4 regions of the Weizmannia sp. FSL K6-3076 genome follow, and region 4 is predicted to be linked to each of the others. Evidence: riboswitches for the same ligand, from Rfam matches in the RefSeq annotation. Region 4 holds a riboswitch; each other region holds the start of a gene.
What was found. Region 4 has a riboswitch for thiamine pyrophosphate ahead of tenA (thiaminase II). Riboswitches for the same ligand answer to the same signal wherever they lie in the genome.
Positions count from the first base shown of each region.

Region 1: another riboswitch for thiamine pyrophosphate. It lies ahead of NSS95_RS07325 (ABC transporter permease); the one in region 4 lies ahead of tenA (thiaminase II).
Region 2: another riboswitch for thiamine pyrophosphate. It lies ahead of NSS95_RS07260 (3-oxoacyl-ACP reductase); the one in region 4 lies ahead of tenA (thiaminase II).
Region 3: another riboswitch for thiamine pyrophosphate. It lies ahead of thiT (energy-coupled thiamine transporter ThiT); the one in region 4 lies ahead of tenA (thiaminase II).

Region 1 is NZ_JBBOWU010000001.1:1,581,944-1,586,168, reverse strand. Features, by position in the region: gene NSS95_RS07340 (phosphosulfolactate synthase) at 1-105, shown strand, start outside; gene NSS95_RS07335 (VOC family protein) at 89-487, shown strand; gene NSS95_RS07330 (ABC transporter substrate-binding protein) at 783-1,772, opposite strand; gene NSS95_RS07325 (ABC transporter permease) at 1,784-2,548, opposite strand; TPP riboswitch at 2,811-2,922, opposite strand; gene NSS95_RS07320 (MFS transporter) at 3,352-4,225, shown strand, end outside.
Region 2 is NZ_JBBOWU010000001.1:1,565,505-1,569,729, reverse strand. Features, by position in the region: gene thiM (hydroxyethylthiazole kinase) at 1-746, opposite strand, end outside; gene NSS95_RS07260 (3-oxoacyl-ACP reductase) at 885-1,646, opposite strand; TPP riboswitch at 1,714-1,825, opposite strand; gene thiD (bifunctional hydroxymethylpyrimidine kinase/phosphomethylpyrimidine kinase) at 1,912-2,730, opposite strand; gene cytX (putative hydroxymethylpyrimidine transporter CytX) at 2,831-4,168, opposite strand.
Region 3 is NZ_JBBOWU010000001.1:1,468,175-1,472,399, forward strand. Features, by position in the region: gene trhO (oxygen-dependent tRNA uridine(34) hydroxylase TrhO) at 1-670, shown strand, start outside; gene NSS95_RS06740 (SOS response-associated peptidase) at 1,051-1,725, shown strand; TPP riboswitch at 1,783-1,883, shown strand; gene thiT (energy-coupled thiamine transporter ThiT) at 1,932-2,522, shown strand; gene NSS95_RS06750 (MBL fold metallo-hydrolase) at 2,719-3,573, shown strand; gene NSS95_RS06755 (CBS domain-containing protein) at 3,642-4,112, shown strand; gene NSS95_RS06760 (FAD-dependent oxidoreductase) at 4,180-4,225, shown strand, end outside.
Region 4 is NZ_JBBOWU010000001.1:752,984-757,208, reverse strand. Features, by position in the region: gene allB (allantoinase AllB) at 1-1,039, shown strand, start outside; gene thiW (energy coupling factor transporter S component ThiW) at 1,234-1,752, opposite strand; gene tenA (thiaminase II) at 1,792-2,598, opposite strand; TPP riboswitch at 2,605-2,694, opposite strand; partial or broken gene NSS95_RS03320 (TIGR01777 family oxidoreductase) at 3,243-4,149, shown strand.

The sequences.
Region 1 (4,225 bases), 830 kb from region 4:
GCCAACATCCCTTTTTCGGATGCCCTTGCGCTTGAAACATTAAGGCTCGGTTTGCGATCAGATACTTTTTTTATTGGAGGAGATTCCCATGAGAGAAACGGATAAAATTTTTCATTTGGCGATTCCGTGCAAAGATCTTGATGAAACAGCCGATTTCTATCAAAAATTAGGCTGCAAGGTAGCGCGCCGGTATGATGACCGGGTCACTTTCAATTTTTTCGGGGACCAGGTTGTCTGCCATCTGAGCCCTGAAAAAATAGATCCCAACCCGAAAATGTATCCCCGCCATTTCGGCATTACTTTTTTGGATAAAGCAGCATTTGAGGAAACCCTTCAATCTGCAAAGAAAAACCATTTACCATTTTTCCAGGATAAAATGGTCCGGTTTGGAGGCAAGCAAGAGGAACATTGGACATTTTTCCTCCAAGACCCCTCTAACAACTTGCTCGAATTTAAATATTATCATGATGAAAGCATGGTGTATTAACCAGTCCCATTCATTGCTCAAGGCCGGGCCATGCGCCGGCTTTTCCTGGAAAGCGACCACATTTTATCGGCTTCCCAGGCATGCTCTGGGTGCAGCGGTCTCTACTCCTAATCTGCCTCAGCAAAAGGCGGCTGATGTTTTCGAATTCTTACAGGAAGGAGCGGTGCTTGAAATTCGGGAATAGACCGGAAGTTGTTAACAAACGTCAACATTTACCGCCCCATTCACCCGGATTCCTCGTATTCAAACGCTACTGGAAGTAAATGTTGTCTTCACTTCCGGTCATTTTGGTTTCTTATTGATTTTCTAAGTTGACAAAAGCCTTTTCGGGATTGACATGTGTTTTTGTGATTTTTGCCTGGTACAGCCAATCCGAAACGTCTTGCCATTTTTTTGGGTCCTGATCGGCAATAGTTTTATTTTTCTCGTCCATCTTCGGCAGTAAAATGTGCAGGCTCTTCGTTTCCACATTTTTATCCAGCGGTGAGGAGGCATCTTCATGTTTTAACAAAATGGCAAGCGCCTTTTCCGGATGTTTTTTGACATATTGCTGGCCTTTTTCGGCAGCAGCAAGAAATTTTTTAAAAATGTCTGGCTGCTGTTTCAGCTTATTTTCGTTTGCGATGAAAACGAGTTCGTCATAATCCGGAACGCCGTATTTTGCCGGATTGAACGCTCTAACGGGTACGCCCTCCTTTTCCAGCAGCAGCTGTTCATGATTGACAAAACCGCCGACGATCGCATCAGTTTTATGGGCTGTCAGAGCAGGGATTAAATCATAGCCAACATCCACTGTTTTCACCTTGTCCGGATCGCCCCCGTCTGCTTTGACCATTGTCCGCACGGCTGCTTCTTCCAGCGGAATGGAAGAGTAGCCGACCGTTTTGCCCGCCAGGTCTTTCGGTGAGCGGATGCCGCTTGAAGCCGGCACCATCACACGGTTCAGCGTATGGCGGACGACGGTGCCAAAAGATTGGACCGGAATCTTCTCATCGCGCGCGATTAACACTTGGGGTTGATAACTTAATGCAATATCAATTCGATTCGCAGCCGCAAGTTTTAACGGGTCATTTGTGTCAGAAGGCATTTTGATGCTGACATCAAGGCCCTGCGCTTTAAAATAGCCTTTTTCCTGGGCTACATAAAGAAAAGAATGAACCGCATTTGGATACCAATCCAGCATGATCGTTACTTTTTGCACATGTTTCGTTGCTTGCTGCGAATGATTGCTGCAGGCACCTAGGAAACATGCGAGCACAGCGGCCATTATCCATCGTTTTTTCATTGAAAATCCCCCTAAATTTTTGTTCTGTTTTTCAATAAGCCTTTTTCCATCCCATAAATAAGCAAAAATAATCCCATGCCGAACGCAGCCAAAAGAAAAACGGCCGAAAAAACTGCGTCCGACTGCAAATATCCGGACATTCGCTTGCTAAAAAATCCAAGCCCCGCAGTTGCGCCAAGCCACTCCCCGATCGCTGCCCCGCTGACACAATATACAACCGATAATTTCAAGCCGGATAAAAATTGAGGAAGAGCCATTGGGACAGAAAGTTTTCGAAAAATATCCCAGCGGCTGGCGCCCATTGTCCGAAACAAATTCAAATAGGCGGAATCAACGGTTTTTAATCCGTCAAAAGTGCTGATTACAATCGGAAAGATAGCCGTTAACACAATGATCGCTACCTTGCTCCAAACTGAATAACCGAACCACATCATAAAAACAGGTGATACGGCGACAAGCGGGATCGTTTGCGAAATAACAAGAAACGGATAAAAGATTTTTTCAGCCATTTTGGAAACATACATGAGGACACCGATCATCACTCCACCCGTAACGGATAAAAGAAAACCGATGCCGACTTCCTCCACTGTCGCTGGCAAATGCACATTTATTAATTGCCTGTGATTTTCTATGAAAGATGCATAGATTTGGGTAGGGGACGGCAAAATGAAAGACGGGATCATCCCTTTCTGTATGACCCACTGCCAGCCGGCTATCAAGACCAGCATCGTAACGCAAAAAAGTCCGTAATCCCCCAGCCATTTTCGCCACTTCATTTAGGAAACCTCCTTTCATCCAAACTTCCAATATGTACAAGCTGCAAACCGTTCCAAAGCCCGTTCAACTATTTAGATTTTTTGCTGCTAAAACAGTTTTCCGGCAAGTTCTTTTCATCTTCATTTCTTCCCTTTTCCTCACAAGTCCGTCTTCATTGGCGAGCTTTTCCAGGTTACCGCTCTAAAAACAGCTATTTTCCCCTCCCTTCCAACAGAAAAAAGCCAGGCCTGTAAAAGACCTGACTTTAATAAGCAAGAAAATTTTCACAAATCCCTACTTTCCTACGCCGGCATGATCCGGATCAGGTCCAAAGGGTTGAAAAACCAACTGTTTTTCTCTCAGCCCGCCAATCCGGGCACCCCTAGTAGTCTGAAATATTCACTTTTTTCCATTATAGGCTTTCTATTTGCTTGTGTAAAGTGGTGCAGGCTTTTTTCTATGGTGATTGGTTCAATTATCGGCTCCAAGTCAGGTCTCCTGTTTTTCCAAAAATCCCGAAAAAAACCGCAAAAATTTTCAATCATGATGATACTCACGATATATAAGCTCATTTACCGCTTCATTCCGTCATCGTAAATTGAATAGACAGCCATTCAGATATGTTATTTTGCTTAACCATTATTTATATGGCAACGGCTGCGGTTGTAAGTGCTGACGGAAACAACCACATCGCCCCCTCTTCCCGTGCTTGTAACTCACAAAAAGCACCCAATTTTATGAAAAATTTTAAAATCATCTTGTTAAATGACATTCATGTCGCTTATAATAATAAAAACGACACAAATGTCATTTAAGGAGGAGCATAAATGAAAATCCGCTTTTTAAAAATCATTCCTTTCTGTTCTTAATCAGTGCGCAAACCATTTCAAATCTTGGGGACTGGCTGCATCTTGTTGCATTGTTTGCATTAGTGGCATTTAAGTGGCACGCCGACCCGATTGCAATGGCAGGCATTACATTATGCATGGTGCTGCCGTCAATTTTATTTGGATCCCCTGCCGGCTGGCTGGCAGACCGGTTTAACCGTAAAATGCTGATGAGCTTCTCGGATTTCGCCCGCTGCGGTTGTGTGCTCGGGATTGCTTTTTCCGTTTCGCTTTGGCAAGTTTATATCTTTCTATTTTTTTTGGGCTTTTTCTCAGCCGTCTTCACCCCTGCAGAAAGCGGCCTGCTTCGCCAGGTTGTTGGTGAAAACCAAATACAGGCGGCAATCGGCACAAGCGAGATGATCAATAACAGCGCCAAAATCATCGGGCCGGTAGCAGGCGGCACATTGATCAGCCTGACCGGAATCAAAGGCGCTTTTTATCTTGATGCCATTTCTTTCTTCCTCTCCGCCCTCCTGCTGTTTGGAATCAAAGCGCGAACATTACAGAGCCCGGTAAAAAGTGATCTAGAACATCGGGAAAAGGGCGCGCTAACTGAAGGATTTCGCTTTCTCTCCGGTTTTCCCGTGTTAAAAATGGGTCTGATCGTTTTTTGTACCATGATACTGGCCTTGCAAATTTCTGATTCCCAGGCCATGATATTAATAAGGGATATCAAGAACGCAACGGTCCATTTTGCGAGCTGGTGTATTGCGGCAAGCGGTTTTGGCATGCTTACTGCTTCCGTGCTGTTTACGAAAATAAAGTTAGGGGAGAAATTAATCACTTTAAAAATCAGCCCCGCCATAC
Region 2 (4,225 bases), 810 kb from region 4:
TCTAAAAACGCCATTTGAAAACTGCCCGGCAAATCCCCGCCTGTTTTTTCTCTTGCGATTTCCGCAGCAGCGCCGTAAATCGCAAGCGCCGAAACAGATGCCTGGACCGGATCTTTCTCAACAGCGAGAAAAGCGCCGCAAACCGCGGACAAAAGGCAGCCTGTCCCGGTGACTTTTGTTAAAAGCGGGTGGCCGTTATGTACGAGATAAAGGTTTGTACCGTTTGACACCGCATCCGTCTTGCCACTTACCACGATCGTAGTATGAAGCGTTTTTGCCGCTTTTAAAGCGAGTTCGCCCGTATCCAGGCCGGTATCTCCTGCATCGACGCCTTTTACTTTGGCATCTATTCCGATCAGATTGGCGATTTCTCCGGCATTTCCCCTGATGGATGTGAAGCGGATTTCTTTCAGCAATTTTTTTGCCGTTTCTGTCCGGTAACGGGTTGAACCGGCAGCTACCGGATCAAGGACGACCGGAACGCCATTTTCATTTGCAGACTTTCCCGCCAAAATCATTGCTTCGACGGCTTTTTCGTTCAAAGTGCCGATATTTAACACGACCGCATTTGCCGCTTTCGCCATATCGGCAACTTCTTCCACCGCATCGGCCATTACCGGAGATGCGCCAAGTGCCAACAGCCCGTTTGCTGTAAAATTAGCCACCACAATATTCGTGATATTATGGATAAGCGGATTGGCTTCCCTGATTTTTTCAAGCAGTTCAATTGGTTTTTCTTTTTCCATTTCCATTCCCTCCTTCAATAAAGTACAATTGTCTCTCATTTACTCGCGTATTCTCCAAATTTCACAGGCATTTGATTTACACCTAATCGTTGTCATACCTCTAAATGGGGATTTTCTTGCAGGGTAAGGTCCATCCGCCTAATCCATTACAAGTCCGCCGTCAACGACGAGATTTTGTCCGGTTACCGCCCTCGCCCATGGCGATGCAAAAAACAACACGGCATCCGCAACGTCTTCCGGTTCTGTCACCTTTTGCAGCGGAGTAGTTTCCTGAATCAATTGAAAAACCGCTTCAGATGTGGCTGCACTTGCATCCGTCGTTTTCAGAAGGCCGCCGGATACCATATTAACGGTAATGCCATATTGCCCCAGATCTTTCGCCATGCTCCGGGTGAAGCCGAGGAGCGCTGCCTTGCTCGTATTGTAATCATGGTAGGCGACAACCGGATTTTGAAACAGGTTTGTGCCAATATTGATCACCCTGCCGAAATGCAGCCGTTTCATTTCCGCAAGGCCGGCCTGTATGGTATTTAATGCGCCGCGAACCGCACCTTCCATCTGCAAGCTGTATTCCTCCCACGAAATTCGGGAAGCATCGTGCCGGGATTCCGGATCAAAGCGGAAATGCACGAGGGCATTATTTACAATTGTCGTGACAGGCCTGGAAAAATAAGCTTCGGCCTGCCGGAACATCTTTCTTACCTGCGCCGGATCCCTTACATCCGCCTTCAGGGCAACCGCTTTTTCTCCTAAAATATTCTGAAGATCCTTTGCCTTCCCCTCACTCTCAAAATAGTTGATGACAACGCCCGCCCCTTCTCTTGCAAAAGCTTTTACAACTGCTTTGCCTAACCCCCTGCTTCCGCCTGTGACGACAACCACCTGCTCATCCAGTTTCATTTGTCCCACCCCTTCCCATGCAAAAAAGCCAGGCCCGAAAAGACCTGACTTCATCAGCAAGAAATTTTTTTACAAATTCCTACTTTCCTACGCCGGTATGATCCGGATCAGGTCCAAAGGGTTGAAAAACGCCGGTTTTTCTCTCAGCCCGCCAAATCCGGGCACCCCTAGTAGTTTGAAAGATTTACTTTTTTCAATTATAGCTTTTCTATTATGCTTTGTAAAGCTTAATGAAAATCACCGGCAGGGGTTATATTATGTGAATTTAGCTTTGTAATCTTTCTCCATCTTCATCTCTTAATACCCAATGGGCAATTGGTCCATGTCCATGCCCAATTCCCGGGCTCTCAGAGATTGCTCTTGTCAATAATTTTTTAGCTGTTTTTACGCTGTCTTCTAAGGGATGGCCCTTCGCCAACTCAGCTGTAATCAATGAAGACAATGTACAACCAGTTCCATGAGTGTGAACGGTATCAATGCGTTTGGATTCGAGCCATATTGTCTGCTCCCTCGTCACCAGACAATCACGAACAGTTTCTGATGTAACCAGATCATGTCCGCCCTTTAACAGCACAGCACCTGCCCCTCTTTTGAGAATCAGTCGTGCTGCGTGCTCCCGGTCCTGATCAGTACGTATCGTCATTTCTGACAGAACTTCCGCCTCCGGTGTATTCGGTGTAATGACATCAGCAACCGGAACCAATTTCTTTTTAATCGTCGCAATTGCTTCAGGAGCAACGAGATGTGTCCCACCTTTTGCAATCATGACCGGATCCACAACCAGCGGCCTCCATTTAAATCGTTTAATTCCGTCAACAACAGCTTCTATGCGTTCTGCATCAAACAGCATACCCGTTTTTAAAGCTGCAATTGAAAAGTCGTCCGCAATGGATTCCATTTGACGGACAATGCTGTCAACCGGCATTGGAAAAATTCCCTGAACTCCTTTTGTATTTTGCGCTGTCACGGCAACGATTACAGACATGCCGTAGACACCCCTCTCTTCAAAAGTTTTCAGGTCGGCCTGAATACCTGCACCGCCACCGCTGTCAGTTCCTGCAATTGTTAATACCTGTGGTCTCATCTAATATACACCTCTTCTAAAATGATCATAGTATTATTTTTTTCTGCATTTGACAGATTGGATCCCATCCATTTGTTATAATGTTTTTGAAAATAACTTATCAGCCTGCTGCATGATTCTTGTATATGCCACTGCTTCTAACCTTTGAAAATTGATCCCTATGAAGAAGTCTCATAAGGAAATAATAAAGGACTGCCGTAATAATCAGACTAATAAATGACGAACCAATTGGCCAAGCTTGAAAATAGCTGACTTCATAGAGAGCAAAACCAACCACAAAAGCGACGAAAGCTACCAGATTAACACCGCCCCGGTACCAGTACGATCCTTCTGGTTTAGTCAAGTCTGCTAGCTTCAGGTGTTTACGGATTAAAAAATAATCAACCAATACGATGCTTTCAATGGGAATAAAGACAGCACCAAGGATTAATAAAAAGCTTTGATATTTATCAATTGGAAACACCAGCGAAATCAGTGTGCCTGACACTCCTGCAATGAATACAAGACGCCTCTCCGAAAACTTTGGAAATAAATTGCTTGCAGAAACACCTGCTGAAAAAACATCTAGAAAAGCTGTCGTTACAGTGGAAAAAAAAATAATAAGCAGACCTGGGATACCCAAGCCCAGTGCACCCATGATTGGAATTGGGCTTGCATTCCAAAGGCCAGTAGCAATGGTACAAAGCAAGCCAACAAAGTACATCCAGATGCTGGATAGCGCATAACCCCAATATGTAGCGTGTGCGGCCCCGTTAATATTCCTTGCATACCGGGAATAGTCTGCAACCAAAGGAACCCAGGAAAGGCACATGCCGATCACATAATCTAATCCGAGAGAGAAAGTAAGATGACCTTTAGGTTTCTTGTCCATTAAGTCTGCAACATTTACTGTTGACAAAACAGCATAGGTCATGATGATGGATAAAATCAATGTTGCACCAACTGTAAATATCTGAAACCATTTTAAATGATTGTGTTTCAAAAGCGCGTTAACCGTTGTGATCAAACCAATCAAGATAATCCAAAAATCTCGGTTCCCAAGAATTCCTGCAAATTTTAAAGATACACAGGCTTCAGCTGCCATCAGAATCATCACAGCTGTCCAGCCAATTAACTGCAGCGCATTGCACAAGCTCGGAAAAAAAGAACCTCTAATCCCAAATGAAGCACGGGTAGCAATCATACCTGATACTCCCTCTCTTGTTCCAATGCGGGACATGAAATACATAGGAACTGACCCGACAAGCATGCCAACGATAATCGTCAGTAATCCATTCGTCAAACCAAGACCTGCCAGTGTATTTCCTGAAAAAATAGCAGCCAGTCCTAATCCTGCTCCGATCCATAACAGTGCAATCTGCAACGAAGCAATTTGCTGTTCCTTTTTTGGCACTACTTCTAATGAGTATGGGACTTTTAATTTCTCATTCGATTCCATTTGAAAACGACCTTTCACATTTTTTGATAACGAAATATATTGTTAAAACAATTGGTT
Region 3 (4,225 bases), 720 kb from region 4:
GCTTGAAAAAGATATCAATCCGAATGAAAAAACGGGAAAATATTTATCCCCGAAAGAATTTCGCGAGGCGCTGCTGGCTGAAGATACCGTTGTACTGGATGCGCGCAATGATTATGAGTATGATCTCGGCCATTTCCGCGGAGCATTGCGTCCGGATATCCGCACTTTCCGCGAACTGCCGGGATGGGTGCGCGAACATAAAGATCAATTAAAAGGCAAAAGAATTGTGACGTATTGCACAGGCGGCATCCGCTGTGAAAAATTTTCGGGCTGGCTTTTGGAAGAAGGGTTTGAAGATGTCGGCCAACTGCACGGCGGGATTGTAACATACGGAAAGGATCCGGAAGTGCAGGGCGAGCTGTGGGACGGCAAACTGTATGTATTCGACGAACGGATTTCCGTTCCGGTCAATCGAAAAGAACATGTCGTTGTCGGCCGGGATTATTTTACGGGGGAACCGTGCGAACGTTATGTCAACTGCGCCAACCCGGCCTGCAACAAGCAAATTTTATGCTCGGAAGAAAATGAACATAAATATATGCGGAGCTGCTCGCATGAATGCCGTACCGTACCAAATAACTTATATGTAAAAGAACACGGCCTTACACCGGAAGAAGTGGCTGAACGGCTGCGCCGGATCGAAGAAGAAGACGCGGCGTTAAACCGGTAAACGGTGCGGCTTTTAACCTTACTATCCGAAAAGCGGATGGTGAAAAAGGGCATGGAAACCGTGCTCGCTCCCTGCCGGAACGATTCCTTGCTTCGGAAACGGCATTTTCTTGAAAGAAACAAGGCCTAAAGAGCGGAATGTGAAAAAGAGAAGAAAAACCGGGAACTGCTGCAAACATCCCAGCTCGGGGGCAGGGTTAACAAGCGGTGCGTTCCGGAACAGAGAAAGGATTTGGTGCAACTGGGCCAAATCCTTTTTATCTGCCTGTTTTTTGTGTAAAATGGGGAAAAATGGGCATCTTTGCCGCTTCATACGCGGTATGGCAGAGGATGAAAATCAGCGGGCAATATTTTCAGGATAGAAAGAAAGGCGGGATTTGGATGTGCGGGAGGTACACGTTAACGGCATCTGTAAATGAATTGGAAGAAAGGTTCCATGCCAAAGCTTCTTTTTCAAGCAGTGAATATGCCAAAAGTTATAATGTCGAGCCTTCGCAAATGGTGGCTGCCGTGATCAGCGCCCATGGGCAGTACAGACTCGGTTTTTTAAAATGGGGCTTGATTCCTTCCTGGGCAAAAGATCCGAAAATCGGGCATAAGATGATCAATGCCAGAAGCGAAACCGTATTTCAGAAACCGGGTTTCCGGGAGGCAGTGAAAAGGCGGCGCTGCCTCATTCCGGCCGATTCTTTTTTTGAGTGGAACCGAAAAGACGGCACCCGGGAGCCGATGCGGATCAGGCTTAAGAACAGGGGCATTTTTGCGATGGCCGGGCTTTGGGAAAAATGGATGGACCAGGAAGGGAATCCGGTCTTTACTTGCACGATTTTAACGACAAAGGCGAACAGGATGATGGCAAAAATTCACGACCGGATGCCGGTGATTTTACGCAGGGAAGATGAAGAAAAATGGCTGGACACATCGGTCACTGAGGCGGGCCGGCTGTTGCCACTCCTTTCGCAGTATGATGCAGACCTAATGGAAATGTATGCCGTATCTGAACGCGTCAATTCGCCGAAAAACAATTTTCCGGAGCTGTTATTGCCAAAAGATTAAATTTTTTGTTGAAATGTTGTGGCAAAAAGTTTATCATAAAGGTGACAATTTCATGAACGTAACCACAGGGGGAGCGTTAAGCTGAGAGTGAACGCCATGTTCTGACCCTTTGAACCTGTCCGGTTAATGCCGGCGTAGGGATGTGGAATTTCTTTTGTCCTCCCATGGTTCGTTATGTTCATGCATACCAAAAGGGGGATTTTTTTATGGGCAAATTAAGTTTACAGGCTATGATTGAAGCGGCTATTTTTGCGGCGTTCGCGCTCGTGTTGGACTTATTGCCGTCCATTAAGGTGACGTCCGCGATTTCTCTGTCGTTTGCCATGCTGCCGATTTTTGTGGTCGCTTTTCGCTGGGGATTTAAAGCAAGTGTTGCTTCCGGATTTATTTGGAGCCTGCTGCAGATCGTCACCGGTGATGCTAATGATATTCTTAACCCGCTTCAGGGCATCATGGAATATCCGGTCGCTTTTTCGTTCATCGGGTTTTCCGGGCTTTTCCGGCCGCTTGTCGAAAGAAGCTGTCGTCACGATAAAAAGGGCACGATGACTTTTTGGATATGCCTTTCCGTTCTTACCGGAAGTTTTGCCCGCTATTTCTGGCATTTCGTAGCCGGCGTGATTTTTTGGGGTTCCTATGCGCCTAAAGGACAGTCGGCGTTTCTCTATTCTCTCATCATGAACGGCGGCACGATGATTGGGAATGCGATTTTATGCGCAGCTGTTGCGGCGATTCTCTTGAATGCCGCCCCGCAGCTGCTGACAAAATACCGCAATCCGCACAGGCATGCGGCATAAAAGCAACTTGAAAACGGCAAGGCCAACTGCGCCTTGCCGTTTTCGCTGAAGGAAAGAGGCTTCATGGTAACAGGCGCCTTGTAAAGCCGGTAGTCCGGTTTTTACTGCTTTTTCGGTTGATGATAGGAGGCTACGGGTAAGGCTTTCGAGAAACGGGAAAAGATAAATAGAAGGAAAATGAAAGAAAGGGGATTTTATGGACAAAGACATTCATCACCCGTTTGGCCACCGGGTCATCCCGATGACTTCGATTGAGAGCGGAACAGGCAGGGAATTGCTGCCGGATATCTATTGCCTTACCATCCAAATTGTCAATGTGTGCCTGATCGGCAGGGCCGGAACCGATGCATTTGTCCTCGTGGATGCCGGCATGCCGGGTTCTGCCGAAGCGATATTTTCAGCCGTGCGGGCACGCTTCGGGGAAAAGGCAAAACCAAAAGCGGTTTTACTGACGCTCGGCCATTTTGACCATGTCGGAGCGATTGCGCCATTATTGGAAAAGTGGGACGTGCCGGTTTTTGCACATCGATTGGAGTTGCCCTATTTAACCGGGCGTGAAACGTATCCGGATCCCGATCCGTCCGTTGAAGGCGGCCTGCTGGCGAAGATTTCCATGATTTATCCGAATGAACCGGTTGATCTTGGCCATGCTGTCCAGCCCCTTCCCGAAGACGGGACGGTCCCGTTTTTGCCGGGCTGGAAATGGATCCATACGCCCGGCCATTCGAGAGGGCATGTGTCGTTCTTCAGGGAAGCAGACAGCGTGTTGATCATGGGGGACGCATTTATCACCGTCAGGCAGGATGAATTTTGGAAAGTGCTGGTGCAAAGGCAGGAAGTAAACGGGCCGCCGCGCTATTTTACAAATGACTGGAAAGCGGCCAAACGCTCAGTTGAAAAATTAGCTGCTTTAAAGCCGGAAACTGCTGTTTGCGGCCACGGGATCCCGATGTCTGGCTCCGGCTTGCGGAAAGGGCTTGAGGACCTTGCATCCAGATTTGATGAAATCGCGCTCCCGGATCACGGGAAATACGTAGATGGCACACAATAGGCGGTTTGTTCATTGCTTCCTTCCCCGCAAAGGTTTACAATAATTTGTAAATGGATGGATATAAAGGGGTGAGAAAATTGGAAGTCAAAGATTTTATGATCCGGGATGTTATTACGGTAAAAAAAGAGACAACGATCCGGGAACTGTTAAAGGTGCTTGCCCACCACCGGATCGGCGGCGTACCGGTCGTGGACGCGGAAGGAAAGCTACTCGGTATGATCAGCGACGGGGATGTCATCCGCTTTTTGCAGCCAAAAGCACGGACCGTTTACGATTTTTATATTACGATCGTGGTAAATGAGCAGGAAGACTTTAATGAAAAATTGGTGCACAGCCTGGACTTCCCGGTGGAAAAGATTATGAAACGGCGGGAACTGTATACGGTAAGGCCTGAAGACGATTTTGAAAATGCGCTCAGGATTCTGGCAAAACACCATTTTAAAAAGCTTCCGGTCGTCAATCAGGCAGGGCGTGTTGTCGGCGTCATCTCAAGAGGCGATATCATGCGCCAGATTACGGATAAATTGCTCAACAGCTAAATCGCAATGTTTAGACCGGCCTCCCCGGGGAAGACTATACATAACAGTCTTTCGGGGAGGTCAAATCATGAACGGAACTTCAATGCCGCAATCTCCTGAACCGTTGTGGCGCA
Region 4 (4,225 bases):
CTACGCCTTTTACGGCGGATTAGTGCCCGGTAATCTCGATCACTTAAAAGAACTCTCCGATTGCGGCGTGGTCGCTTATAAGTGTTTTATGGCCAGCTGCGGAACCGATTTGCCGGGAGACTTTAAAAATGTAGATGATTACACGCTTTATGAGGGAATGAAAAAATTAGCCAAGCTGGGACATATTTTATTGATTCATGCAGAGAATGCCGCCATTACCGATGGGTTAGCAGAGGAGATGATCAAACAAGGGAAAACAAGTCCGGCTGATTATGTTGCAACACGGCCTGTATTTACAGAAGTGGATGCCATCAAGCGGGCGCTGTATTTTGCGAAACAAACCGGGTGCAAACTGCATTTTGTCCATGTCAGCAGTGCGGAAGGGGTGGAAGAAATTACGAAAGTGCGGAACGAAGGACAGGATGTCACGCTTGAGTCATGCCCCCATTACTTTACCATCACAACAGCCCAATTTGCGGAAATCGGCCCACTTGCCAAATGTTCCCCGCCTTTGCGCAGCGAAGCGGAGCAGGAAAAACTTTGGGAAGGATTGAAACAAGGAAAAATTGATATGCTGACATCCGACCATTCCCCTTGCCCGCCTGTAATGAAGGACAGCGAAACCGGTAATATTTTTGAGGTATGGGGCGGCATAACCGGGTGCCAGAATAATGTCGATTTGATGTTCGATGAGGCTGTCAAAAAGCGCAATATTCCCATTACGCAATTTACGCGCATGATTGCAACCAACCCTGCCGAACGTTTTGGCTTAAAATCGAAAGGGGAAATTGCGCTCGCAAAAGATGCGGATCTCCTCTTTCTCGATCCCGACCGGCCATACACGGTAAGTGCGGAAGACCTCTATTACCGCCATAAGCACAGCCCGTATATCGGCAGAAAAATTGATTGCCGGGTTACGAAAACTTTTTTAAGAGGTCAGCTCATATTCGATCTGGATGGCGGTGGTATCACAGGCGAGCCGGTTGGCAAATGGATCCGGCCAGCGAAGGTCTCAGACTATGCCGGAGTGCCGTCATAATCTAACAGCATCAGGCTCTGCTTTCAAGAGCCTGTTGTTGCTGGCACAGATTTCGGGACAGGAATAAAAATAACGCAAGACAGCTTGCTGTTTTCAAGAGCCTGGTTTTGCTGGCATGGATTTTGACCGGTTATCAATGGCTGGCAACCTGTATGCACCATGGCAAATGCCTTCAATCCTCCGTGGTGCTTCACTCAAAGCTTACGGTTGCTTACGGTATGATTGATCATTCTGTCCCACCCTTTATTTTTTTGTAAAACTTTTATCAAAACATAGCCAAAAATGGCCCCTGCAAAAGAGCTTAAAAAGAAGGCAGGGATAAATCCGAAAAGCGTTGACGCTTGGCCGAGTAAGAAAACAGCAATGGGATAACATGCCAAGGCACCGAGAATGCCTGTCCCCATGACCTCCCCAACAAAGGCAAAAATGAGCTTATTCGTCTTCGCGTACAGATAAGCTGCCAAAAACGCGCCGATCATGCTTCCCGGAAAGGCAAAAATACTCCCCGTCCCAAGCAAGTTACGTAAAAGCGAGGATATAAAAGCTTGCGCAACCGCATAACCGGGGCCGAGCAAAACAGCCGAGAGTATGTTGGCAAAATGCTGTACCGGAAAAATTTTTGCAAAACCAACCGGGATATAAATCAAGCTGCTGGATACAGTTGTGATAGCTGCAATAACTGCAGTTGCTGTTATTTTTTGTGTTTTTCTCATTAGAACCAACCTTCCCTCCTTTTTAGTTGTGAATGAAAATCAGACCGGCCAGTCTTGTTTTTTATCGTTCATATCCCAAAATAAGTATTCATACTTTGAGGCTATTTGAAAATGGCGTTCTAAGACTGCCAATTCCGTTTCTGATTTTCCGCTTGCCAGTTGGTCCATTAAGTCAATTAACCACTGCGTTCCGGAGCCGAACGTTTCTGAAGAATAGGTTTCGATCCATTTCTTGTAAGGATTGGCCTCCAATGTGTCTCGATGATTTACTTTTAGCAGTTTCCCAATTTCCCAATAATCCCAGGCACACGGCAACAAGCAGGCAACAAGTTCAGCCAAGCTTCCATTGGCGGCCACTTGCAGCATATAACTCGTGTAAGCAAGGTTGATCGGTGTTGGTTGAGTTGCTTCTAAATCCGTGCGTGTAATGCCAAACTCGGCAGCGTATTGGCGGTGCAGTTCCATCTCAAAATGCAACGATTCATGGAGCACCGCAGCAAATCTCGTCATCATGTCAAGGTTACCCGCTTTCACAACACCCATGGCAAACAGTTTTGCGTACTCAACTAAATATACGTAATCCTGCTTTAAATAATAGATAAATTTATCTCTTTCTAAAGTTCCGTTCCCCAGTCCCAGAACAAAAGGATGGTTATGGTTTTTCTCCCAAATCGGCTGGACATTTTGATATAGCCTTTCTGTAAAAGATCGTTTCAACAATGATTCCTCCTTGTTTACCGGGAAACCGATTGCGGTTTGCAGGCTGGTTTCTCCCTTTGCCCTAAGCAGCTTCAAAATAAAAAACCCGCCCTCCATCGGAAAGCGGGTGTATAAATTACAAATCATCAGGTGTAATTTTATCACCTACTTCCCTACGCTAGTACGAACTAGATCAGGTTCAAAGGGTACTTCTCAGCCAACCCGGCGCCCCTAGTAGACTATTATGAATATTCATTTCATTACTCTTACCATATCATAGTCCCAAATTTTGTGCAACAGCAAATTTATTGCCCGTCTTTTAAGTTTTTGTTAAATATGGAAAAAAGCACAGGATGTTACCTCAAATGCTGGCCAAACAGGAAAAATATACTTGTATTTTTCTGCTTCTCAATAACTCTACTTGTTCTTTAAATGTTGTAGGGGGCTTAATAATTTGGTTATGATCAGACCACAATTTCATCTTTCCCAAAATAAAATGCCCCCACCTGGTCCGCTTTCATGGAAGAGACGTGGGGGGTTCTGTTATTTTAATTTTAATGGCTCCTGATATGATGATCCATAACTCAGTTTATTTTATCAGCTCCATCTTGATTAAAATATTGTCTTCTATTACCTTTTTAATATCAGGACTGCTCCGGGAACATCACAGAAGGCTTTTTCCCATAAACAAGGACGAATGAGTTGGAAACCTTGATTTTTCATCATTCGTGCCCATTTATTCCTGACTTAAGTTGCAAACCGTGGTGAAATTTGCAGAACGGAGGGCAAAAATGAGGATTGTGATCGCTGGCGGGACCGGATTTATCGGGCGGAAATTAACGGATATGCTTCTTTGCGAAGGGCATGAAGTGGTCATTTTAACAAGGAAAGACAAGCAGCCGGCCAATCGCGTGCAGTATGTAAAGTGGCTGGCGGAAGATGCTTCTCCCGAAAATGAAATAGGAAATGCGGATGTATTCATCAACCTGGCCGGCGTGTCCATAAACGATGGAAGATGGAGTGCCAAACATCAAAAACAAATTTATGAAAGCCGGATGTGCGCAACAGATGAAGTGTTGCGCATCCTGTCTGCCATGCCGCGCAAACCGGCAGTACTGGTCAATGCAAGTGCAATCGGCATCTATCCGCCATCACGCAATGCTGTGTATACTGAAAAATCATTGCAAAGGGCAAATGATTTTCTTGGCAGGACGGCATCGGATTGGGAAACCGAGGCGAAGCAAGCAGAAAGACATGCCATCCGTACTGTCTTATTGAGATTCGGCGTTGTGCTTGGAAAGGAAAACGGAGCACTGCCCCTTATGGTATTGCCATATAAATGGTTTGCGGGCGGCACAGTCGGTTCCGGCAATCAATGGGTCTCATGGGTGCATATAACAGACGTAGTAAGATCGATCTTATTTGCTATTAAAAATGAGAACATCCGCGGCCCGGTCAACGTCACTGCACCCTTCGCCTGTAAGGATGAAGGCATTTGGCAAAACCATTGGCGCTGTTTTACACCGGCCACATTGGCTTCCCGTACCTTCTTTTGCCTTGAAACTGGCACTCGGGCAAAAAAGCAGCCTTGTGCTTGAAGGCCAGCACGTACGCCCGAAAGTCCTCATGCAGGCAGGATTTGAATTCATGTTCCCGACGCTCCGGCAAGCTTTGGAAGATTTGCTTACAAATCCATAATGGCAAAAAAACTAGGCCACGAACGCCACGGCAGAAGGGCCCCTCTTCACACGCGCATAAAAATAAAGGTCTCCCA